DNA from 2 places in the Cupriavidus sp. CER-90 genome. Region 1 is predicted to be linked to the other one. Evidence: riboswitches for the same ligand, from Rfam matches in the RefSeq annotation. Region 1 holds a riboswitch; the other holds the start of a gene.

Evidence for each region. Region 1 has a riboswitch for glycine ahead of AC24R4_RS07925 (D-amino acid dehydrogenase). Riboswitches for the same ligand answer to the same signal wherever they lie in the genome.
Region 2: it holds a riboswitch for glycine, as region 1 does, so the genes downstream of both, gcvT (glycine cleavage system aminomethyltransferase GcvT) here and AC24R4_RS07925 (D-amino acid dehydrogenase) in region 1, are expected to answer to the same signal.

The regions. Positions count from the first base shown of each region.
Region 1 covers NZ_JBYGYM010000001.1:1,766,564-1,778,323, forward strand. The annotation lists gene AC24R4_RS07900 (MFS transporter) at 1-1,222, shown strand, start outside; gene AC24R4_RS07905 (M81 family metallopeptidase) at 1,248-2,744, shown strand; gene AC24R4_RS07910 (hypothetical protein) at 2,801-3,268, opposite strand; gene AC24R4_RS07915 (diguanylate cyclase domain-containing protein) at 3,413-4,990, shown strand; tRNA gene AC24R4_RS07920 (tRNA-Leu) at 5,082-5,168, shown strand; gene AC24R4_RS07925 (D-amino acid dehydrogenase) at 5,513-6,781, opposite strand; glycine riboswitch at 6,944-7,042, opposite strand; gene AC24R4_RS07930 (M20 aminoacylase family protein) at 7,102-8,313, opposite strand; gene AC24R4_RS07935 (MFS transporter) at 8,365-9,693, opposite strand; gene AC24R4_RS07940 (LysR family transcriptional regulator) at 9,974-10,888, shown strand; gene AC24R4_RS07945 (type 1 glutamine amidotransferase domain-containing protein) at 10,924-11,604, opposite strand; gene AC24R4_RS07950 (cytochrome b/b6 domain-containing protein) at 11,710-11,760, opposite strand, start outside.
Region 2 covers NZ_JBYGYM010000002.1:1,458,941-1,470,700, reverse strand. The annotation lists gene AC24R4_RS17270 (ABC transporter substrate-binding protein) at 1-113, shown strand, start outside; gene AC24R4_RS17265 (ATP-binding protein) at 135-1,433, opposite strand; gene AC24R4_RS17260 (response regulator) at 1,438-2,169, opposite strand; gene AC24R4_RS17255 (UvrD-helicase domain-containing protein) at 2,494-4,581, opposite strand; gene AC24R4_RS17250 (YMGG-like glycine zipper-containing protein) at 4,863-5,087, shown strand; glycine riboswitch at 5,181-5,268, shown strand; glycine riboswitch at 5,290-5,411, shown strand; gene gcvT (glycine cleavage system aminomethyltransferase GcvT) at 5,501-6,628, shown strand; gene gcvH (glycine cleavage system protein GcvH) at 6,741-7,121, shown strand; gene gcvP (aminomethyl-transferring glycine dehydrogenase) at 7,200-10,124, shown strand; gene AC24R4_RS17230 (DUF421 domain-containing protein) at 10,232-10,774, shown strand; gene AC24R4_RS17225 (L-serine ammonia-lyase) at 10,832-11,760, shown strand, end outside.

The DNA.
Region 1 (11,760 bases):
GCTGCTCTGCTATACGTTCGCCTACCTGGACCGCGTCAATATCGGCTTCGCCAAGCTGCAGATGCAGAGCGACCTGGGCTTCTCCGACGCTGTGTACGGCCTGGGTGCCGGCATCTTCTTCTTCGGCTATGTGCTGTTCGAGATCCCCAGCAACCTGCTGCTGCCCCGCATCGGGGCACGCAAGACCATCAGCCGCATTCTGGTGCTGTGGGGCCTGACGTCGGCCGGCATGATGTTCGTGCGCGACGAAACCACGTTCTATGTGATGCGCTTCCTGCTCGGCGTGTTCGAGGCGGGTTTTGCGCCGGGCATGATCTTCTACCTGACGTACTGGTACGGCCAGCAGCGCATGGCGCGCGTGATGGCCGTGGTGATGCTGGCGGGCCCGCTCGGCGGCATCTTCGGCTCGCCGCTGTCCACGTGGCTGATGACTGGCCTGTCGGGCACGCATGGCCTGGCAGGCTGGCAGTGGATGTTCCTGGTGGAAGGCCTGCCGTGCGTGCTGCTGGGCGTGCTGGCGCTGCGTGTGCTGGCGGACCGGCCGGCCGATGCAACGTGGCTGACCGATACCGAAAAGCGCATGATTGCCGCCGAACTGCACACGCCCGGCGCGGGCCACCATTCGTTCGGCCAGGTGGCGCGCGATCCGCGCGTGTACCTGCTGGCCTTCGCCTACTTCACGATGATCTGCGGCATCTATGCGGTCAGCTTCTGGCTGCCGTCGATCATCAAGGCCGATGGCGTGACCGACACCATGCAGATCGGCCTGTATTCGATGATCCCGTATATCGCGGCCGCCATTGCGATGGTCGTGATCGGCCGGCGCTCGGACCGGCGCGGCGAGCGGCGCCTGCATAGCGCCGTGCCCGCCTTCATCGGGGCCGTGGCGCTGGCGGTGGCCACGCTGTCCAGCGGCAACCTGGCGGTGTCGCTGTTGTGCATGACGATCGCCACGGCGATGATGTGGACGGCCTACACGGTGTTCTGGGCCATACCGTCGCAATACCTGAAGGGCGATGCCGCCGCGGGCGGTATCGCGCTGATCAACACGATCGGCCTGGTCGGCGGCTTCCTGAGCCCGACCATCATCGGCTGGGTGCGCACGGCCACCGGCAGCATGCAGGCCGGCCTGCTGGTGATGGTGGCGCTGCTGGTGGCCGGCGCGGTGACGCTGGTGGCCAACCGCATGCCCGCGCCGCAAGGCAGTCCGGCCACGGTTTGACGACAACATGAACATGGAGAACCCTTTGGCACCCCGAATCCTGATCGCCGGTTTCCAGCACGAAACCAATACGTTTGCGCCATCCAAGGCCACCTACGCCAGTTTCGAACGCGGCGAGGGCTTCCCGGCCATGGCGCGCGGCGACGATGTGCTGGCGCTGCGCGATGTGAATATCCCCGTGGGCGGATTCATCCAGGCCGCGCAGCGCAACGGCTGGGCCCTGCGCCCGGTGATCTGGGCCGGCGCCAGCCCGTCGGCGCATGTGACCGAGGATGCGTTCGAGCGCATCGCCGGCGAAATCGTCGCGGCGGCACGCGCGGGTGGGTTCGATGCCATCTACCTGGACCTGCACGGCGCGATGGTGGCCGAGCATGCAGACGATGGCGAGGGCGAATTGCTGGCCCGCCTGCGCGAGGTGATCGGCCCGGCGGTGCCGCTGGTGGCGTCGCTGGACCTCCACGCCAATGTCACGCAGCGCATGCTCGACGCTGCCGATGCGCTGGTGGCGTATCGCACCTATCCGCACGTCGACATGGCCGAAACCGGCGTGCGCGCCGCCGAACTGCTGCAGCCGCTGCTGGCCGGCCCGCGCCGCTGGCGTGCCGCGGCCCGCCGCCTGCCGTTCCTGATTCCGATCAACGGCATGTGCACGATGCTGGAGCCCGCGCGCGGCCAGTACGCGGCGCTGGCCGAGCTGGAGGCGGGCGGGGTGGTGTCGCTGTCATTCGCGCCGGGCTTCCCGGCCGCCGACTTTCCCGAGTGCGGGCCGGTGATCTGGGGCTATGGCGACGATGACGCCGCCGCCGAAGCCGCCGTGCAGGCACTCTACGACCGGATGCTGGCCGAGGAGGCCGCGTGGGAGGTGCCGTTCCTGTCCCCCGATGACGCGGTGCGCCAAGCCATGCGGATGGCCGAAGGCGCCACGCGTCCGGTGGTCATCGCGGATACGCAGGACAACCCCGGTGCCGGCGGCGACTCGAACACGATGGGCATGCTGCGCGCGCTGCTGCGCAACGGCGCGCAGGGCGCGGCCATCGGCCTGATCTGGGACCCGGCCGTGGCGGCCGCCGCGCATCGCGCCGGGGTGGGCGCGGTGATCGACGTGGCGCTGGGCGGCGTGTCGGGCGTGCCCGGCGACGAGCCGCTGCAGGGGCGCTTCGAGGTGCTCAGGCTATCGGACGGCGTCTGCCGCTTTGGCGGCCCGATGATGCACGGCATGCTGGCCGATGTGGGGCCCGTGGCGCTGCTGGGTATCGGCGGCGTGCAGGTGGTGGTCAGCGGCGGCAAGGCGCAGATGCTGGATCGCAACCTGTATCGCGTGGGCGGGGTCGAGCCCGAGGCGATGAAGATCCTGGTGAACAAGAGCTCGGTGCATTTTCGCGCGGACTTCCAGGGCATCGCCCACGCCGTGCTGGTGGCCAAGGCGCCGGGGCCGATGACGGCCGACCCGGCCGACCTGCCGTGGACGCGCCTGGCGCCCGGCATCCGCCTGAAGCCGATGGGCGAGCCGTTCCGCGCCTGAAGCCCGTTCCGCGCCTGAAGCCGGAAGCCTGACGCCGGGCGATCACGCGCCGGCGCTCAGAGCTTCTGCAATGCGGCCAGCCGGAAGATCTTCGCCCACAGGTTGGCGGCGTCCCGGTCGGCTACCGGTATCACCCATTCGCCCTGCTTGCCGTGGCGCACGCCGACGACCACATACCAGCGGCCCTGGCGCGCCTCGGGCCGGGCGGCCTCGATGTCCGCGAAGATCAGCACCTGGCGCTGGCCGTTCATCTCCAGCACGCAGTTCTTGCGTTCGGCGTCGACCTTGAGCGCCCCCCATTCGCCGCGCAGGGCCAGGATGCGTTCGCCCTTGACGCGCCGGCCATGGATGGCCCGGTAGCGGCGCAGCGCCGCCACGCACAGCGCCGCCAGTATCGCCAGTATCAGAATGTCGGCGGCGGCGCCGGCCAGCATGCCGGAAGCGGCCGTCACGAGCTGGTAGAGCCGGACCAGGCCATAAACGAAGGCAACGAGGATCGCGATGCCTAGGAGGATGAAGGGCACGTCGTGATTCCTGAAGGGTGGCGGGTAGGGTGTATGCGGGCAGCGTCGGGGTATGCCCCGGCGCCAGTGTCGGACCGTGCGGGCCTATAATGGTTCGCCCCGCATCGCCGGACGGGGTTTGCCATCCGGTTCGGCCCATCGTCAATGCCATCGTATCCTCTCGTCCTTTGCCTGACCATTGCCGTGGTGTGCAGTGTGGGCATGGCCGTCGCGGCCTGGCCGCGCCGCGATGACCCCACCGTCCGTGCATTCCTGGTGCTGGCGGCGGGCGTCACGATCTGGAGCGGCGGCCGGTTGCTGGAAATCAGCGAGACGGCGCTGCCAGGCCGGATCTTCTGGGCCAAGTTCCAGTATGCGGGCATCGTGGCGGTGCCGATCGGCTGGCTGGTGGCGATGGTTCACCTGAGCCGGCCACGCTTTGTCGTGCCGTGGTCGATGCTCTGGGTGCCGGTGTTCTTCGCGGTGCTGACGCTGGCGCTGGTATTCACCAACGAACGCCACCACCTGATCTGGACGTCGATCGAACTGATGCCGCCGGGCGTGTCGCCGGGCGCGGTGTTTCGCCACGGCATCGGCTACACCGCGGTGGCCGCCTGGACCTACGCGATGCTGGGCCTCAGCATGTATTTCCTGGCCACCGCCGAGGTGCCGAACGCGGCGCTGTCGGTGCGCGGCCGCAACGTGCTGATGGCGGGGCTGCTCCTGCCGCTGGTGACGCACATCGCCTACCTGTACCGCTGGACCGGCCCGCTGGGCGGCGACCTGACGCCGGCCACCTTTTCGCTGATGACCCTGCTGGTGTGGGTCTGCGCGCTGCGCAAGCACCTGGACGATACCGGCCACTACGCGCGGCTGCGCGTGTTCGACACGATCCGCGAGGGCTGCGCGATCCTGGGCGCGGACGGACGCATCGTCGAGTTCAATCCCGCCGCTGCCCGGCTGGTGCCCGACCTGCGCCGTGGCCAGATGCCGCCGCCGGCGTGGCACCACGCGCTGAGCGACCCCGACGAGCTGGCGCCCTTCATTCCCGATGGCCTGGGCTACGAACTGACGGTGGAGCCCGTGTGCCGGATGGACGGCAAGCAGATCGGCCTGCTGGTGTTCATGCGCGACATCAGCCGCTACCAGTCGCGCGAACAGGCGCTGGCCACGCAGCTTGGCGAAACGGCGGAGCAGCTGTCGCGCGTGCAGGCCGACCTCGATATCGACGCGCTGACCGGCATTCCAAACCGGCGTTACTTCCAGCGCGAATCGCTGGCCGCCGTGGCGCGCGCGCATGAGCGCGACAAGGAAATCGGCCTGCTGATCCTGGACGTCGACCTGTTCAAGCAATTCAACGACCTGTACGGGCACCCCTGCGGCGACGACTGCCTGCGCCAGGTGGCCGAAGCCCTGACCGGCGTGCTGCGGGGCCCGCAGTTCTGCGCCCGGCTGGGCGGCGAGGAATTCGCGGTGGTGCTGCCGGATTCGTCGGCGGACGAAACGCGCGCCATCGCCCGCAGCATGGTGGCGGTGGTGCGGGACCTGGCCATTCCGCACAACGGCACGCCCGTGCAGCCATACGTGACGATCAGCGTGGGCGCGGTATGCGCGGTGCCCGAAGCCCCGCGCCTGGAGCCGCTGCTGCACCGTGCCGACAGCGCGATGTACCGCGCCAAGCGGGCGGGGCGCAACCGCTACGTGGTCGACGGCAGCCTGTACCTTGGGGTGCAGAACAGCTGATTTTGACGATCGCGTGAAAAAGGGCTTGCAAATCGCCAGAGCTTATGTAGAATTCGCGTCTCGCTTCAACGCAGCAATGCAGCGAAACGAAGCCCAGATGGCGGAATTGGTAGACGCACTAGGTTCAGGTCCTAGCGGTGGCAACACTGTGGAGGTTCGAGTCCTCTTCTGGGCACCAATTCGAAAGCCCTGCTCAACGAGCAGGGCTTTTTCATTTCCGGCCCAGAAAGGGCAGTCCCTGCGGACTGCCCGCGGGGACTCGAAAAGCTTGCGCTTGCCAGCGCAAGCCGGGGTCGCGCCTGGGTGACCGAGTCCTCTTCTGGGCACCAATTCGAAAGCCCTGCTCAACGAGCAGGGCTTTTTCATTTTGGCGAAGCGTTTGGGCTTTCGCCGGGCTGGCCCTCTCCCCCGACCCCTCTCCCGCATCGCGGGAGAGGGGAGAACACCCAAGGCATGTCGACGGCGGCGGTTTGCTCCCCTCTCCCGCACGGCGGGAGAGGGGCGGGGGAGAGGGCGGGCGTATCAAGCTGCCACGCCGCCCACACCTTGGCCCACCGCAACGCGCGCGTGCTGCGTCGCGGCCTGCCGGACCACGTCCCCCACCATCTCGGCCGTCACTGCCGATAGCGTCCAGCCCAGATGTCCGTGCCCGGTGTTGTAGAACACGTTGGCGGCGTGGCCACGGCCTACGCGCGGCATCATGTTTGGCATCATCGGACGCAGGCCGGCCCAGGGCACGACGCTGCGCGTGCTGACGCCGGGGAAGCAGGCATGCACCCAGTCGACCAGCGGACGGATGCGGTCGGCGCGAATGTCGCGGTTGATGCCGTTGAACTCGGCCGTGCCGGCCACGCGGAAGCGGTCTGTGCCCAGGCGGCTGGTCACGAGCTTGGTTTCGTCGTCGAGCAGGCTGACCGTCGGCGCGCTGGCCTGGCTTTGCGCGTCGTTCAGGTTCACCGTGATCGAATAGCCCTTCACCGGATAGATGTTGACGCGGTCGCCCAGCTGCCGGGCAAAGGCGCGGCTGGCCACGCCCGCGCACACCACCACGCCATCGAATTCGCGCGATGTGGGCAGGTTGTCTTCCGCCGACACCACGGTCGCGCGCCGGCCCGTGGTGGCCACCGACCGCACATCCTGGTTGTACAGCGTATGCACGCCCAGGCGCCGGATCGCCGCGGCCAGGCCGCTGGTGAACTTGTGGATGTCCCCCGTGGCGTCGCTCTCGGTGTAGTAGCCGCCGTAGTAGTCGCCGGCCAGCGTGGGCTCGATGTCGCGCATCTCGGCCGGCGTGACCGCGTGGCGCTCCAGCCCGCCTTCGGCCAGCAGCTTCGACACCCGGCCGGCATGCTCGAAGCCCGCCTTGTTGCGATAGATATGCAGAATGCCGCGCCGCTTCAGGTCGAAGTCGATGCCTTCGGCGTCGGCCCAGGCAAACAGGTGCTGGCGCGCGGCGATGGCCAGGCGCGCGGTCTCGACCGTGTTGGCGCGGTAATGCGGGATCGACGCCATGAACTCGGCGAACCAGCTCAGCTTGTGCCAGGTGGGGCGCGGATTCACCAGCAGCGGCGCATCGGCGCGCAGCATCCATTTGATGCCCTTGGCCAGTGTGGACCAGTGCGTCCAGACCTCGGCGTTCGAGGCCGACAACTGGCCGCCGTTGGCGAACGACGTTTCCATGGCCGCATAGCGATGCCGCTCGAACAGCGTGACGGAGAACCCGCGCCTGGCCAGCGCGTACGCGGTCGTGACGCCGGTAATACCGCCGCCGATCACTGCAATGGATTTCATGTGGAAGGTCTTTCAGGACGTCATGGGGTGGCAGTCCGCGGCGCACCATGCGCTTCTCGCGGACGCCCCCTCTGTCCTTGACCTGAGAGATTCGCGAGCCGGGGCTCGCTTGCTCCTTCGGTACCGCCGGCCGACGTACAAGCCGGGGTTCTTCAGAGTTCCATGGCGATACCGGTCCTTTTGCCTGAGAGTTTCCGGGGCGGTTGCTCCTTCGGCGCCGTACTGCCTGGCGGCAGCAACGGGCTCTCCCGATATCGCGGGGTACAACGGTGGCCACTATGCCATAGAAATTAAAGATTCGGCTATCAGGTTTGTTGCCGTCAGGCCGAAGGCACCAGGAAGCGTTGCGCCAGCCGCACCCAGGCTGCGGCGCCCAGCGGCAGCACCTGGTCGTTGAAGTCGTAGCCGGGGTTGTGGACCATGCAGCCGCCGAATTCGCCTTCGCCGTTGCCCAGGATCAGATAGCAGCCGGGCACCGCATCGAGCATCCAGGCGAAGTCCTCGCTGCCATTGAGGCCCTTGGGCGCCTGCGTGACCACGTGCTCGGCGCCCACCAGCTCCTGGCAGACCTCGGCGGCCAGCGCGGTGGGGCCGGCCGCGTTGACCATCGGCGGCGTCAGCTGGCGATAGTCGATCTGGGCCGTCACGCCGTGGGCCTGTGCGGTCAGGCTGACAATCTCGTGGATGCGGGCTTCCACCAGCGCGCGCGTTTCGGGCCGCGCCGCGCGCACATTGAGGCCGAGCTTGACCTCCTCCGGAATCACGTTGTGCGTGGCACCGGCGTGGATGAAGCCGACCGATACCACGGCGGTGTCGTCGGGCGCCACGTTGCGCGCCACCACCGTTTGCAGCGCGGTGATGATGGCGGCCGACGCGGCAATGGGGTCCTTCGAACGATGGGGCATCGCACCATGGCCGCCGACGCCGCGGATCGTGACATCGGCCACGTCCGACGACAGGCTGACCGGCCCCTCCAGCACCCGGAACGACCCGGCCGGCACGCCGGGCATGTTGTGCAGCGCGAAGACCGCATCGCACGGAAAGCGCTCGAACAGGCCGTCTTCCATCATCGCGCGCGCGCCGCACAGGTTCTCTTCGTCGGGCTGGAAGATCAGGTTCAGCGTGCCGTCGAAGCTGCGCGACCTGGCCAGCGCGTGGGCGGCGGCCAGCAGGATGGCGGTATGGCCATCGTGCCCGCAGGCGTGCATGCGGCCGGGCGTCTTGCTGGCGTAGGGCAGGCCGGTGGCCTCGACGATCGGCAGGGCGTCCATGTCGGCCCGGATGCCCAGCCGTCGTGTGCCGTTGCCGACCTTCAACTGGCCCACCACGCCGCTCTTGCCAATGCCGGTGTGCACGTCGTAGCCCCAGCTTTCCAGCAGCGTGGCCACCAGCCGGCTGGTGGCGCCAACTTCGAAGCCCAGTTCGGGCTGCGCATGGATCTGGCGGCGGATATTGACGAAGGTCTCGGTGTCGATGGCAGGCAACAGGTGCGGCAGCAGCTGAAACGGGGTCAGGGTCGGTTCTCGGGTCATGGTGGTCTCGGAAAGTCAGGCTCGCGGCGTCGCGACGGATATCGACAGGGATCAGTGTTCGCGTGTCTCGGCGATGCGCAGCACGGCCACCAGGGCCAGCACGCCGCACGCCATCATGTAGAAGGCGGGGGCCATCGGGTTGCCGGTCTTCGCGAGCAACCATGTGACGACGAACTGCGACGACCCGCCGAACACCGTCACGCCCACGCTGTAGATCACGGCCAGGCCCGTGGCGCGCACGCCGGCGGGCAGCATTTCCAGCAGCATCAGGAACAGCGGCGTGGTGCCCAGGTTGATGCTGGCGGTCAGCAGCGCGGACAGGCCCAGCACCAGCGGGACGCTCGGGTAGTGGTTCATCAGCCAGAACGCGGGATAGACGGCCATCAGGCTGAACAGCAGCGACCCGGCCACCAGCGGCTTGCGGCGGTCAAGGCGGTCCGCCAGCGTGCCGGCAATCAGCGACACCACCAGCAGCGTGACGCCCGTGACACAGCCCGACAGGAACGACAGCGACGCCGGCATATGCAGCACGCGGATCATGTACGTCGGCATGAAGAACACCACCAGGTACATCGTGGCCGTACCGGCGGTGCCCGCCAGGATGCCCAGCACCACCTTGCCGGCGTGACGGCGGAACAGTTCGCCGACCGGGCTCGGGGCATGGGCGTCGGCCTCGTGCGTCTCGTCGAGATTGGCGCGGATATAGAGACCTACCGGCGCGATCAGCAGCCCGAGCAGGAACGGCACGCGCCAGCCCCAGCTTTCCAGCGCGGCGGTGGGCAGCAAGGCATAGAGCGTGGCGCCCGTGGCGGCGCCCGCCAGCGCGGAAATGCCCTGGCTGCCGATCTGCCAGCTCACGCGCCAGCCGCGGCCCTTTACGTCGCCGCCTTCCATCAGCATCGCGGTGGAGGCGCCAATCTCGCCGCCCAGCGAAAAGCCCTGCAGCAGCCGCCCCGCCAGGATGGTCAGCGACCCGAACACGCCAGCCGTGGCGTAGGTGGGGGCCAGCGCGATGCACAGCGTGCCCAGCACCATCAGGCCGATGGTCAGCGTCATGGCGGCCTTGCGGCCATGGCGGTCGGCATAGTTGCCGATCAGCACGCCGCCCAGCGGCCGCATGACAAAGCCGATGCCGAACGTGGCCACGGCCAGCAGCAGCGACCCGTACGGGCTATCCGACGGAAAGAACAGCTTGCCGATCAGCAGCGAGAAGAAGCTGTAGACCGTGAAGTCGAACATCTCCAGCGCATTGCCGATGGAGCATGCGGCGATCAGGCGGAACTGGCTTTGCTTAGCCCTGGCCGGGGTGGCGGAAGTGGCGGGGGCGGCGACGCTGGCAGCGGAGAGCGGCGTGCCGGCGGGCAAGGTGGCGTCGTTCATGTGGGGGCTCCACGAACTGGGTTGCGGAAATCGTGGCGCCCTGGCGGGCATCCATCGCTGAAGTTGTACGTCCTTGGCGATGCAGTATTCCGGCAAACACGCCGCCCCGAAAATCATTTATTGTCATCGTGATAACGAAATGGCATCACCGGCACCATCACTGGCCACGTACCATCAGGACTAGTACCTACGCGGCGCATTCCGGTGTGCCATGCACGGCAATTGCGCAGGCGCGCACCATCGCAAGGCATCGGCGGCAAGCCGGTGGGGAGAAACCCTGATGAAGCTGCAACAACTGCGCGTGCTGCTGGCGGTGGCCCAGCACGGCAGCATCCACGAGGCCGCGCGTAGCCTGCATACGTCGCAGCCGGCGCTGTCGAAGGCCATTGCGGAGCTGGAGCGCGAACTGGGCGTGACGCTGATGTCGCGCTCGGTGCGGGGGGTGAGCCTGACGGCCTATGGGCTGGCGCTGGTACGGCGCGCCACGGTGGTGGAGCAGGAACTGCGGCACGCGCTGGAAGATATCGAGTCGATTCGCGGGCACGCCGAGGCGCAGCTGCATATCGGCTTTACCGCCGTGGCGTCGAGCGGCGCGCTGCCCGATGCGATGGCGGCGTACCGGCAGAGCTATCCGAATGTGACGCTGCGCGCGCTGGAGTTGCGACCGCAGCAGATCCTGGAAGGGTTGCGCGAGGGGCGGCTCGATCTTGGCCTGATCTCGACCAACAGCGGCCCCGGTGGCGGCGGCATGCAGTGGGAGCCGCTGTTTTCGGTCGGCATGGGCCTGGCCGTGCGGCCCGGGCATCCGCTGCGCCGTGCGCGACGCCTGCGTGCGCTGCTCGATGCGGACTGGCTGACGCTCGATCCGCTGGACGATCCCGGCAGCCCCCTGGCAAGCCTGATGCGCCTGCACCGCCTGGACATGCCCCGGCGCATCGTGCAGAGCGCGTCGAACCTGCTGGGGCTGCAGCTGGCAACGCGGACCGACCTGATCAGCGTATGGTCGAACTACGTGTTCGATGGCACGGGGCCGCTGAAGCTGGACCCCGCGGCCCTGGTGCGCTTGCCGATCGCCGACGAGCTGCCCGACTTCCAGCTTTTTCTGGTCTATCGCTCCGAGGACCTGATGACGCACGCCTGCGCGCAATTCACGCGCGAGGTGCGGCATGCGGCCAAGCCGCGCCGCGCACGCTGAGTCAGGCCGGCTCGCGCGGACGTGGCGGCCGGCGGCTACTTCTTCAGCAGTTTCAGCAGTTCGTGGGCCCCGGCCTCGGACGACGCGGGGTTCTGGCCCGTGACCAGTTGACCATCGACCACGGCGTAGCTGCCCCAGTCATCGGTGCGCGAGAACTGCCCGCCGTTTGCCTTCAGTACGTCTTCCACCAGATACGGCACCACACTGGTCAGCTGCACGGCCTCTTCTTCGGTATTGGTGAAGCCGGTGACCTTGCGGCCCTTGACCAGCGGCTCGCCGTCGGCCCGCTTCACGTGGCGCAGCACCCCCGGTGCGTGGCACACCAGGGCCATGGGTTTGCCGGCGCGGTCGAAGGCTTCGATCAGCGCGATCGACCGCTTGTCTTCGGTCAGGTCCCACAGCGGGCCGTGGCCGCCGGGATAGAAGACCGCGTCGAAGTCGTCGGCCTTGACCTGGTCCAGCGTCAGCGTGGCTGCAAGTTGCTGCTGGGCGGCCGGGTCGCCCTGGAACCGGCGCGTGGCGTCGGTCTTGAAGTCGGGTTCGTCGCTCTTGGGATCGATCGGCGGCTGGCCGCCCTTGGGTGTCGCCAGCGTGACGTCGACGCCGGCATCCTTGAACACGTAGTACGGCGCCGCGAATTCCTCGAGCCAGAAGCCGGTCTTCTTGCCCGTGTTGCCAAGCTGGTCATGCGAGGTGAGCACCATCAGGATCTTCATTGTCGTTCTCCGGGTTGGTTGGCGCCGCGGCCACGCACGCGCAGCGGCGTTGGCAACCATCGTAGGCAGCGCGTGGCAATTCCGAAAGCCCGACGTTTCCGGTTTTCAGGGCGAGGGGTCGGCGTCGCGCGGCTTGCGTCCGGTAAGCATCGCGGC
Region 2 (11,760 bases), on a different contig from region 1:
AGGCCCGCATCGACGTCGGGGACTTCACGCTCGACTTCACGCGGGGCCTGCGTGGGTCGCAGTACGTGCAGCTGGCGGCGATCGGCAAGAGCGGCCTGCCGCAGCGCGCCTGAGCGTGGGCTGGCTCGCTTCGATCAGGCGCGCGGCAGTGTGATGCTGACGCGCAGCCCGCCCTCCGCCCGGTTGGTCAGCTTCAGTTCGCCACCGTGGCGCGCCACGATATCGGCGGCGATCGACAGGCCCATGCCCACGCCGCCGGTGGCGCGGCTGCGCGAGGACTCCAGCCGATAGAACGGCTCCAGCACGCGCTGCAGTTCGGCCGGCGGAATGCCGGGCCCGTTGTCGCAGACGTCGATCGAGACGCGCTCGGGGGTGTCGGTGAGGATGATGTGCGCGGCGCCGCCATAGCGGTGGGCGTTTTCCACCAGATTCACCACGGCGCGCCGCAGTTCGGCCGGATAGGCCAGCAGCGGCGCCGCTTCGCCAGACAGGCGCACGTCCTGCCCGATTTCCTGGGCGTCGTCGACCACCGCCTGCAGCAGCGCCACCATGTCCACCCGCTGGCGCGGGCCGGTGCCGTCGTCGCGTTCGCGCAGGTAATACAGTGTGGCGTCGATCAGGCCATTCATCTCGGCCAGATCCTGCCGCAGGCGATAGCGCACGTCGTTGTCCTCGATGCGTTCGATACGCAGGCTCATGCGCGTCAGCGGCGTGCGCAGGTCATGCGACACCGCCGCCAGGAAGCGCGACTGCTGCGCCAGCTGGGTGCGGATGCGCTGCTGCATCAGGTTCAGCGCGTGCGTGGCGTCGCGCGCTTCGGCGGGGCCGGTGTCTTCGTCCAGCGGCGGGGCATGGACGTCCTGCGCCAGACGGTTGGCGCCGCTGGCCAGTTGCTGCACCGGCCGCGCCAGCAGGCGGGCACCCACCCACGAAGCGATCAGGATGGCCGCCAGCTGGAAGATCAGGCCCAGGTGCGGCGGCCAGATGCCACGGATATGAAATCCCTTCGGCGGCCCGGGGGGACGGTCGAATGGCCGGCGTTCGCCGAACGCTTCGGGGCGCAGCGGCGGGCCATCGAAATCGAACGGTTCATTGCCGCGCATGCCGGCCGGCGCGCCAGGCGGCCGGTCGGGCATGAACACCCCTTCGAGCGGATGCGCGGGCGTGCCGCTGGGCACCAGCTGGCCCGCCGCCTCGGCGTCGGACGCGGCGCGGCGCATGCGCTCCATGTAGCGTTCCGAACCCGGGCGCGGAAACACGCTCTCGATCACGGTCACGCCCAGCACATGCACGGCCAGCATGATGGCGGTCATCACGAAGAACAACCGCATGAACATCGAGTTGAACCGGCGGCGTCTGGCCGGCCCGGGGGCGCGCGGTTCGGCCCGTATCGCCGAAGCACCGCCGGTGGTCGGCGGAATCGCAGCAGCCATGCCTTCAGTGCTCCACGTTGCCGGTGAACACGTACCCTTCGCCACGCACGGTGCGGATCAGCGACGAGTCGCGCGGGTCGTCGCGCAGTTTCTGGCGCAGCCGCGATACCAGCAGGTCGATGCTGCGGTCGAAGACGTCCAGGTCGCGGCCGCGCGCATTGTTGATCAGCATCTCGCGGTCGAGCACGCGGTTCGGATTCTCGATGAACGTCAGCAGCAGGCGGAATTCGGCGTTGGACAGCGGCACCACGGTGTCTTCCGCATCGACCAGCTGGCGCAGCGTGGCATTCAGGCGCCAGCAGCCGAAGCGCATCTCGTGCCCGCCCGGGGCAGGCGTCGGGCGGCGTACGTCGCCACGGCTGCGGCGCAGCACCGTGTGGATCCGCGCCACCAGCTCGCGCATCTCGAACGGCTTGGTCACGTAGTCGTCGGCCCCCACTTCCAGGCCCACCACGCGGTCGGCCAGTTCGGCACGCGCGGTCAGCATGATCACGGGCAGGTTGCTCTGCTCGCGGATCTCGCGGCACAGCGTCAGGCCGTTTTCGCCCGGCAGCGACAGGTCCAGGATCACCAGGTCGTAGTCCTGCCGGCCCATCGCCGTGCGCATCGCCGCGCCGCCTTCCGCGCCCTCGGCCTCCATGCCGAACGTGGCCAGGTATTCGGCCAGCATGGCGCGGATCTGGGGGTCGTCATCGACGATCAGCAGACGAATGGGCAGGTTGGGCGACAGGTCCATGGGGGAAAAGTGAGGAATACGCGGGACATCCGATCGGCCAATGTACCAGCCGGCAGATAACAGGCGATGCCCGCTTTGTATCAATTTTGATACGTGCCGCGCACGGCACCTGGGGCGCAGCACGAACGCCCGGGAGAAAAATACGCCCCCGGTGCTGCCGCATCCGGGAGCGTTCAACAGGGAAGAAGCCGGGCTCGCATGCGCCCAGCCACACCGCAGCCGAAGGGCGGGCGCGGTGCGTCGCAGGAACGTCCGAGGGACGTTTCCACGCGCCGCCAATCGTAGTGAGCCCGACCCCGGCCGTCTTGTCGGCCTTGTATCAAGTCAGGCCGCGACGGGCTTGTTCAGCAGCGCCTTCAGGCCGGCGAGCCGGTCCTTCGGACTCATCGCCGGCGTGGTGTCCTGCGGTGCTGGCGCTTCCTCCAGCTTCATCTCGGCGATAAAGCGCGACGGCTCGACCGAATAGGTTTCGCGCGCCCGCTTGCGCTTCTTGCACCAGCTGATCTGCAGGGTGCGCTGCGCGCGCGTGATGCCCACATACATCAGCCGGCGCTCTTCCTCGATCTTCTCGTCGTCCAGGTCTTCGTCCTCGCGCGTGTGGGGCAGGATGCCCTCTTCCACGCCCACCAGGAACACGTGCGGATATTCCAGGCCTTTCGACGCGTGCAGGGTCGACAGCCGCACCGCGTCGGGATCTTCGTCGCGGCCTTCGAGCATGCTCATCAGCGCCACGGTCTGGGTCAGTTCGAGCAGATTCTTGCCTTCGTCGCCGAAGCCGTCGGCCGTGTCGGCGCCCGTGGCCTCGCCGTCGCCTTCGGCCTCCGGACGCGTGCCCTTGCGCTTGAGCCAGTCCAGGAATTCCAGCGTATTGGTCCAGCGCGACTGCGCCTGCCGTTCGTCGAAGGTGTCGTACAGATAGGCCTCGTAGTGGATACCTTCCATCAGGTCGTCCAGCACCACGGTGGCCGGGTCGCTGGCCGCGCGCTCGGCCAGGCGCACCATCGATTCGCAGAACGTGCGCAGCGGCTCCAGCTGGCGCGGCTGCAGCCTGGCCTCGATGCCGCCCATCATCGCCGCCTCGAACAGCGACACCTTGGCCTGCCCCGCAAACGTGCCCAGCACCTCGAGCGTGGTGTTGCCCACCCCACGGCGCGGCGTGGTAATGGCGCGAATGAACGCGGGGTCATCGTCCGGATTGGCAATCAGGCGCAGGTAGGCGCAGATGTCCTTGATCTCGGCCTTGTCGAAGAAGCTCTGGCCGCCCGACAGCACGTACGGAATGCGCTCGCGCCGCAGGATCTGCTCGAACAGGCGCGCCTGGTGGTTGCCGCGATACAGGATGGCGTAATCGCGAAACTGCGCGCGGCGCTCGAACTTGTGCGCGGACAGGCGGAACACCACCGACTCGGCCTCGTGCTCCTCGTCGTTCATCGGATGGACGGCGATCGGATCGCCCATGCCGTGTTCCGACCACAGCTTCTTGTCGAACAGCTTCGGATTGTTGGCGATGACCGCGTTGGCCGCTTCGAGGATGCGCACGGTCGAGCGGTAGTTCTGCTCCAGCTTGACCACCTTCAGGTCCGGAAAATCGGTCTGCAGCAGCCGCAGGTTGTCCAGCGTGGCGCCACGCCAGCCGTAGATGGCCTGGTCATCGTCGCCCACCGCCGTGAACGCCGGCGCGCGCAGGTGCGAGCCGCCGGCCAGCAGCTTCAGCAGCTGGTACTGGCACGCGTTGGTGTCCTGGTATTCGTCGACCAGGAAATAGCGCAGCCGGTTCTGCCACTTCAAGCGCACGGCCTCGTCGCGCGCGAACAGTTCGGCGGGCAGGCGGATCAGGTCGTCGAAGTCCACCGCCTGGTACGCGTTCAGCGTGGCCACGTAGTTGCGATAGACCATCGCGGCCTGGTGCTCGTCGGCATTGGCCGCCTGCGCAAGCGCGGTCTCGGGATCGACCATGCCGTTCTTCCACAGCGAGATGGTGCCTTGCACGCTGCGGATCAGCTTCTTGTCGGTGGTGCTCAGCTGCTCCTGGACCAGCCCGAAGCAGTCGTCCGAATCCATGATCGAGAATTGTGGCTTCAACCCGACATGCTCCGCCTCCATGCGCAAGATTTGCACGCCCAGCGAGTGAAACGTACAAACCGTCAGCTGCTTGAGTGGAATGCGCTTCCCTTCGCGCGTGGTCTTGCCTTCCATCAGCTTGGCAATGCGCTCCTGCATCTCTTTCGCCGCCTTGTTCGTGAACGTGACGGCGGCAATGTGACGCGGCTCGAACCCCTTGTCCTCGATCAGGTGGGCGATTTTCTGCGTGATCACGCGGGTCTTGCCTGATCCGGCGCCCGCCAGCACAAGGCAGGGGCCGTCGAGGTAGCGCACCGCTTCGGATTGCGCGGCATTGAGTCCGAGAGTCATGAGGTTGGGGAACGTGGCAGGCGGAATGGCGCATGGCGCACCTGGGGGTGGCGCGCCGAAGGCGTCGATGTTAACACGCGCCGCAGGCGCGCACGGGCGTGTCGGGCGGCGTCCGACAAGAGGCGTTTCAGGCTGGTAACAATCGTAAAGCGGCGGATCCCGGGGCATGGAGCTTGCCTCTTATCTCACAGGACCGCACGGGTCTTGCGCGTGGCGCGACCGGTCCGGGACATATCAACAAATCGGAAACGATGATCTCGATGACAACAAAGGAGCCAATCATGAAGACGCTTCGCACCCTTTCGAAAGTTGCCCTGATCGGCGTGACGCTGGTGGGCTTTGCGGGCTGCGCGGACATGACCCCGAAGCAGCGTAATACCGCCATTGGCGCGGGCGCCGGTGCGCTCGGCGGTGCCGTCCTGACCGACGGCAGCGCGCTGGGTACGCTGGGCGGCGCGGCCGTGGGCGGCGTGGTCGGTAATGTCGTGACGAAGGACCGTCGCTAACCGACCCGCGGGCGATTCCAATCCCGGGGGCGGGACCGCCGGCCGGCGTCGGGCGTAGGTTTGACAAAGGCTGACCGGTCCCGTACATTCTCGCGCATCCGGCCGGGAGAGCGCGCATCGATTGCGCCGCCGAAGGGGAACCACCCGCAAACTCTCAGGCACCATGGACCGACCGGATCGGCATGCAACATGCACACGATGCATGCCGCACTCTGGAGAGCGACATCCGCCACTGCCCTGATGCCGTGGTGAGCATGTCCACCGAAGGGGCGCACGAAGTTCCGGCTTCGTAATCTCTCAGGTATCGAGGACAGAGGGGTCATCCGCCGCAGCGGATTGGATGCACATTGGTGCGCCCGATCGTTGCGGCGGATGACCCTTTTTTCGTTTTCGAACCGCCCCCGAGGATATCCATGACGCTCCAGGCCACGCCCCTCAACGCTATCCACCGCGCCCTCGGCGCCCGCATGGTCGACTTTGGCGGCTGGGACATGCCGGTCAACTACGGTTCGCAGATCGAGGAACACAATGCCGTGCGTGCCGATGCCGGCATGTTCGACGTGTCGCACATGTGCGTGGTCGACCTGCACGGGGCCGGCACGCGGGCCTTCCTGCGCGGCCTGCTGGCCAACAACGTCGACAAGCTGCAGACGCCGGGCAAGGCGCTGTATTCGTGCATGCTCGACGAAAAAGGCGGCGTCATCGACGACCTGATCGTCTACTTCTTTGCCGAGGACCACTTCCGCCTGGTGGTGAACGCCAGCACGGCGCTTGGCGACATCGAATGGATCCAGTCGCGCAATGCCGCCACCGGCAGCGGCGTGACGATCACACCGCGCCGCGGCGACGTGGCACCGGCCGGCACCGGCAAGCTGGCCATCGTGGCCGTGCAGGGCCCCAACGCCCGCGCCAAGGTCTACCAGGCCTTCCCCTCCACCCAGCCGGCCGATGCGCTGAAGCCGTTCAACGCGCTGGTCGTGCAAGACCCGGAAATGGGCGAACTGATGGTCGCCCGCACCGGATACACGGGCGAAGACGGCTTCGAGCTCGTGGTACCGGCCGAGAACGTCGCCGGCATCTGGGAAAAGCTGATCGCCGCGGGCGTACGTCCGGCCGGCCTGGGCGCGCGCGACACGCTGCGCCTGGAAGCCGGCATGAACCTGTACGGCCAGGACATGGATATCCATACTTCGCCGCTGGACGCCGGCCTGGCCTGGACGGTCGACCTGCAGAGCGAGCGCGACTTCATCGGCAAGCAGGCCCTGGTGGCGGGCGGCCAGAAGCAGACGTTCGCGGGCCTGATCCTGCGCGACAAGGGCGGCGTGCTGCGTGCGCACCAGAAGGTCATCACGGCGGCCGGCACCGGCGAAATCACCAGCGGCACGTTCAGCCCGAGCCTGCAGCAGTCGATCGCGTTCGCCCGCCTGCCGAAGGGCGTGGCGCCGGGCACCGACGTCCAGGTCGAGATTCGTGACCGCAAACTGACCGCGACTGTGGTTAAACTGCCGTTTGTGCGTAATGGCAAGGCACTCGTGAGCTGAGGCATCGCCCGGCTTCACATCAAACGGTCGCCCTTCCGCCCGTCCGCTCGAGCCCAACCTGCTGCGGACCGGGTGAATGAAACAAGAAACAAACTGTATCCCGGAGAACCTCATGAACTTCCCCGCTGACCTGAAGTACACCGAGTCGCACGAATGGGTGCGCGTCGAAGCCGACGGCACGCTGACGATCGGCATTACCGACCACGCACAGGACGCCCTGGGCGACATCGTCTTCCTGGAACTGCCCGAAGTGGGCAAGTCGGTGGGTGCCGGCGACGCCCTGGCCGTGGTGGAGTCCGTGAAGGCAGCTTCCGACATCTACGCCCCGGTGGCTGGCGAAGTGATCGCCGTCAACGACGCCGCTTCGGCAGCGCCCGAGTCGGTCAACGCCAACGCCTTCGACGCCTGGCTGTTCAAGCTGAAGCCGGCCAACGCCGACGACGTGAACGGCCTGATGAACGTCGACGCCTACAAGGCCAGCGTCGGCGCCTGATCGCGCTGACTGTTTGATGCCGCGCGCGGCGGACAGGCCGACCACCTGCCCGCCGCCCGCTCCCCGAGATTCCTTGCCATGAACGCCCCGCTTCCCATGAATGCCGCCGCCCAAGGTACACGGCCCACGCTGGCCGAACTGGAGGCGCGCGACGCCTTCGCCGCCCGCCACATCGGCCCCGACAGCGCCGAACAGCAACACATGCTCAAGGTGCTTGGCTTCGACAGCCGCGCCGCGCTGATCGACGCCGTGGTGCCCGCCGCCATCCGCCGCCGCGACGGCATGTCGCTGGGCGAGTTCACCGCCCCGCTGACCGAAGAAGCCGCGCTGGCCCGCCTGCGCGGCCTGGCCGGCAAGAACCGCGTCCTGAAGAGCTTCATCGGACAGGGCTACTACAACACGCTCACGCCGGGCGTGGTGCTGCGCAACATTTTCGAAAACCCGGCCTGGTACACCGCCTACACCCCGTACCAGCCGGAAATCTCGCAGGGCCGCCTGGAGGCGATGCTGAACTTCCAGCAGATGATCACGGACCTGACCGGCCTGGACATCGCCAATGCGTCGATGCTCGACGAAGGCACGGCCGCTGCCGAGGCCATGACGCTGCTGCAGCGCGTCCACAAGCATGCGTCGAACACGTTCTACGTGGCCGACGATGTGCTGCCGCAAACGCTGGAAGTGATCCGCACGCGCGCGCTGCCGCTGGGCATCGAGGTGAAGGTCGGCCCGGCTGCGGACGCCGCGCAGTCCCACGCCTTCGGCGTGCTGCTGCAGTATCCGGGCGTGAATGGCGATGTGGCCGACTACCGCGCCATTGCCGACGCCGTGCATGCGGCCGGTGGCCGGGTGGTGGCCGCCGCCGACCTGCTGGCGCTGACGCTGATCGCCGCGCCGGGCGAATGGGGCGCCGACGTGGCCGTGGGCAACTCGCAGCGATTTGGCGTGCCGCTCGGCTTTGGCGGTCCGCACGCGGGCTACATGGCCGTCAAGGATGAATTCAAGCGATCGATGCCGGGCCGCCTGGTCGGCGTCACGATCGACGCGCAGGGCAACAAGGCTTACCGCCTGGCGCTGCAGACGCGCGAGCAGCATATCCGCCGCGAGAAGGCCACCTCGAACATCTGCACCGCGCAGGTGCTGCTGGCCGTGATGGCGTCGATGTATGCGGTCTACCATGGCCCGCAGGGCCTGAAGCGCATCGCGCAACGCGTGCATCGCCTGACCGCCACGCTGGCCGCCGGCCTGAAGGCGCTGGGCCTGCCCCCGGTCAACGAGACGTTCTTCGACACGCTGACGCTGGAAACCGGCTTCAACACCGAGGCGTTCCACGCCACGGCCACGCAGCGCGGCATCAACCTGCGCCACGCCGGCGCGTCGCGCATCGGCATCTCGCTGGACGAAACCGCGTCGCGCGACGACGTGGTCACGCTGTGGGAGATCTTCGCGCACGGCAAGCCGGTGCCCGACTTCGACAAGATCGAGGCATCGGTCGGCGACGGCTTCCCGGGCAACGTGGCGCGCCAGAGCGCCTACCTGACGCATCCGGTGTTCAACACGCACCATGCCGAACACGAGATGCTGCGCTACCTGCGCTCGCTGGCCGACAAGGACCTGGCGCTGGACCGCACGATGATTCCGCTGGGCTCCTGCACGATGAAGCTCAACGCCACCAGCGAGATGATTCCGGTGACGTGGCCCGAGTTCAGCAACATCCACCCATTTGCCCCGCTGGACCAGACGGTGGGCTATCGCGAGATGATCGACCAGCTGGAGGCCATGCTCTGCGCCGCCACCGGCTACGCCGCGGTCAGCCTGCAGCCGAACGCCGGCTCGCAGGGCGAATACGCCGGCCTGCTGATCATCCACGCGTACCACGCCAGCCGTGGCGAGAGCCATCGCGACATCTGCCTGATCCCGTCGTCGGCCCACGGCACCAACCCCGCGTCGGCGCAGATGGCCGGCATGAAGGTCGTGGTGGTGGCCTGCGACGACAACGGCAACGTCGACCTCGACGATCTGGCGAAGAAGGCCGAGCAGCACAGCAGGAACCTGGCCGCGATCATGATCACGTACCCGTCCACGCACGGCGTGTTCGAGCAGGGCGTGCAGCAGATCTGCGACATCGTGCACAAGCACGGCGGCCAGGTCTATGTCGATGGCGCCAACATGAACGCGATGGTCGGCGTGGCCGCGCCGGGCCAGTTCGGCGGCGACGTGTCGCACCTGAACCTGCACAAGACGTTCTGCATTCCGCACGGCGGCGGCGGCCCGGGCGTCGGTCCGGTAGCCGTGGGGGCGCATCTGGCCGACTTCCTGCCCAACCAGGACAGCGTCGGCTACCGTCGCGACGACAACGGCATCGGCGGCATCTCGGCCGCGCCGTTCGGCTCGGCCAGCATCCTGCCGATCTCGTGGATGTATATCGCGATGATGGGCTCGGCCGGCCTGACCGCCGCCACCGAGAACGCAATCCTGACCGCCAACTACGTGGCGCGCCGCCTGTCGCCGCACTTCCCGGTGCTGTACACGGGCCAGCATGGCCTGGTGGCGCACGAGTGCATCCTCGACCTGCGCCCCCTGCAGAAGACCACCGGCATCACCAACGAGGACGTGGCCAAGCGCCTGATGGACTACGGCTTCCACGCCCCGACCATGAGCTTCCCGGTGCCGGGCACGCTGATGATCGAGCCGACCGAGAGCGAATCGCTGCACGAACTCGACCGCTTCATCGACGCGATGATCGCCATCCGCGGCGAGATCGCGCGGGTGGAAGACGGCAGCTTCGACCGCGAGGACAACCCGCTCAAGCACGCCCCGCACACCGCGGCCGTGGTGGTCGGCAACGAGTGGACGCACAAGTACACGCGCGAGGAAGCGGCCTACCCGCTGGCATCGCTGCGCACGCAGAAGTACTGGCCGCCGGTTGGCCGTGCCGACAACGTGTATGGCGATCGCAACCTGTTCTGCTCGTGCGTGCCGATGAGCGAGTACGCCGAAGAGTGAGCGCCAGCCCGTCAGGCGGCGTCCGATACACGCGGATGCCGCCGACGGACTATGCTCAGGGAGCGGGCGCCGGTATCCGGCGCCGTCCTTGAGCGGAGGCCTCATTCATGTGGAATCTCAGCGCGCCCTGGTGGGAATTCGTCCTGCGCGGCCTGATCGTCTATGGCGCCATTCTGTTGCTGATGCGCATTTCGGGCCGGCGGCAGATCGGCCAGCTCACGCCGTTCGATCTTGTCCTGCTGCTGATCATCTCGAACGCGGTTCAGAACGCGATGAATGCCGGCGACAACTCGGTGCTGGCGGGGCTGATCCTGGCGGGCACGTTGTTTGGGACCGATGCGCTGCTCGGGTATGTCACGTGGCGTAGCCGTCCGCTCGAAATGCTGGTCGACGGCCGTCCGCAGATCGTGATCCACCAGGGCGAGGTCTACGAGGAAGTCATGCGCCGCGAACGCATCAGCACGCACGAATTGCACAAGGTGTTGCGCCGCAACGGCTGCGCCCGCGTGGAAGACGTGCATTTCGCGATTCTGGAAACCGACGGCTCCATCAGCGTGAAGATGAAGGAGCCGCCGCCGGCTTCCGGTCCCGCCGAACCCGGCGCACTATGGCGTCATCCGGCCCATTCCGATCAGGACAAGCCGGCCTAGCGGCCTTACGGCAAACGGTCCCACAAACCGCGCCGGCAACCAATCTGGAGTTCAGCCGTGGCAGTCAGCGTCTTCGATCTGTTCAAGGTGGGCATCGGCCCGTCGAGCTCCCACACCGTGGGCCCGATGCGGGCGGCCCTGATGTTTGCGCATGGCCTGGAACGCGACGGCCTGCTGCCTCGGGTGGCCAGCGTGCGCGCGGAGCTTTACGGATCGCTCGGCGCCACGGGCAAGGGGCACGGCACCGACAAGGGCGTGATCCTGGGATTGATGGGCGAATCGCCCGACACGGTCGATCCGGAGGCGATCGACGCCAAGCTGGCGGCGCTGCGCGCCAGCAAGCAGCTGTCGCTGCTGGGCCGGCACACCGTGCCGTTCGTGGAACGCGAGCACATCGTGTTCTATCGGCGCGAAGCCATGGCCGAGCATCCCAATGGCATGAAGTTCCACGCCTATGATGCCGATGGCGCATCGCTGCGCGAGGCCCGCTACCTGTCGGTGGGCGGCGGCTTCGTCGTCACCGCCGGCGCGCCCAATACGCAGGTCCTGGCCGCCGGCAAGCAGTTGCCGCACCCGTTTCGCACGGGACGCGCGATGCTCGACATGGCCCATGCCAGCGGCAAGTCGATTGCCCGGCTCATGCTCGAGAACGAACTGACATGGCGGCCGGAGAACGAGGTGACGGGCGGACTGCTGCATATCTGGGATGTCATGCAGCAGTGCGTGGCGCGCGGTTGCCGCACGGACGGCGAACTGCCCGGCCCGTTCAAGGTCAAGCGCCGGGCACCGGAGCTCTATCGGCACCTGACGTTGCGCGCCGAGCGCACGCTGTCCGACCCGCTGTCGGTCATGGACTGGGTCAACCTCTACGCCATCGCCGTCAACGAGGAAAACGCCGCCGGGGGTCGCGTGGTCACGGCGCCGACGAACGGCGCGGCCGGCATCATCCCCGCCGTGCTGCATTACTACGACCGTTTCGTGCCTGG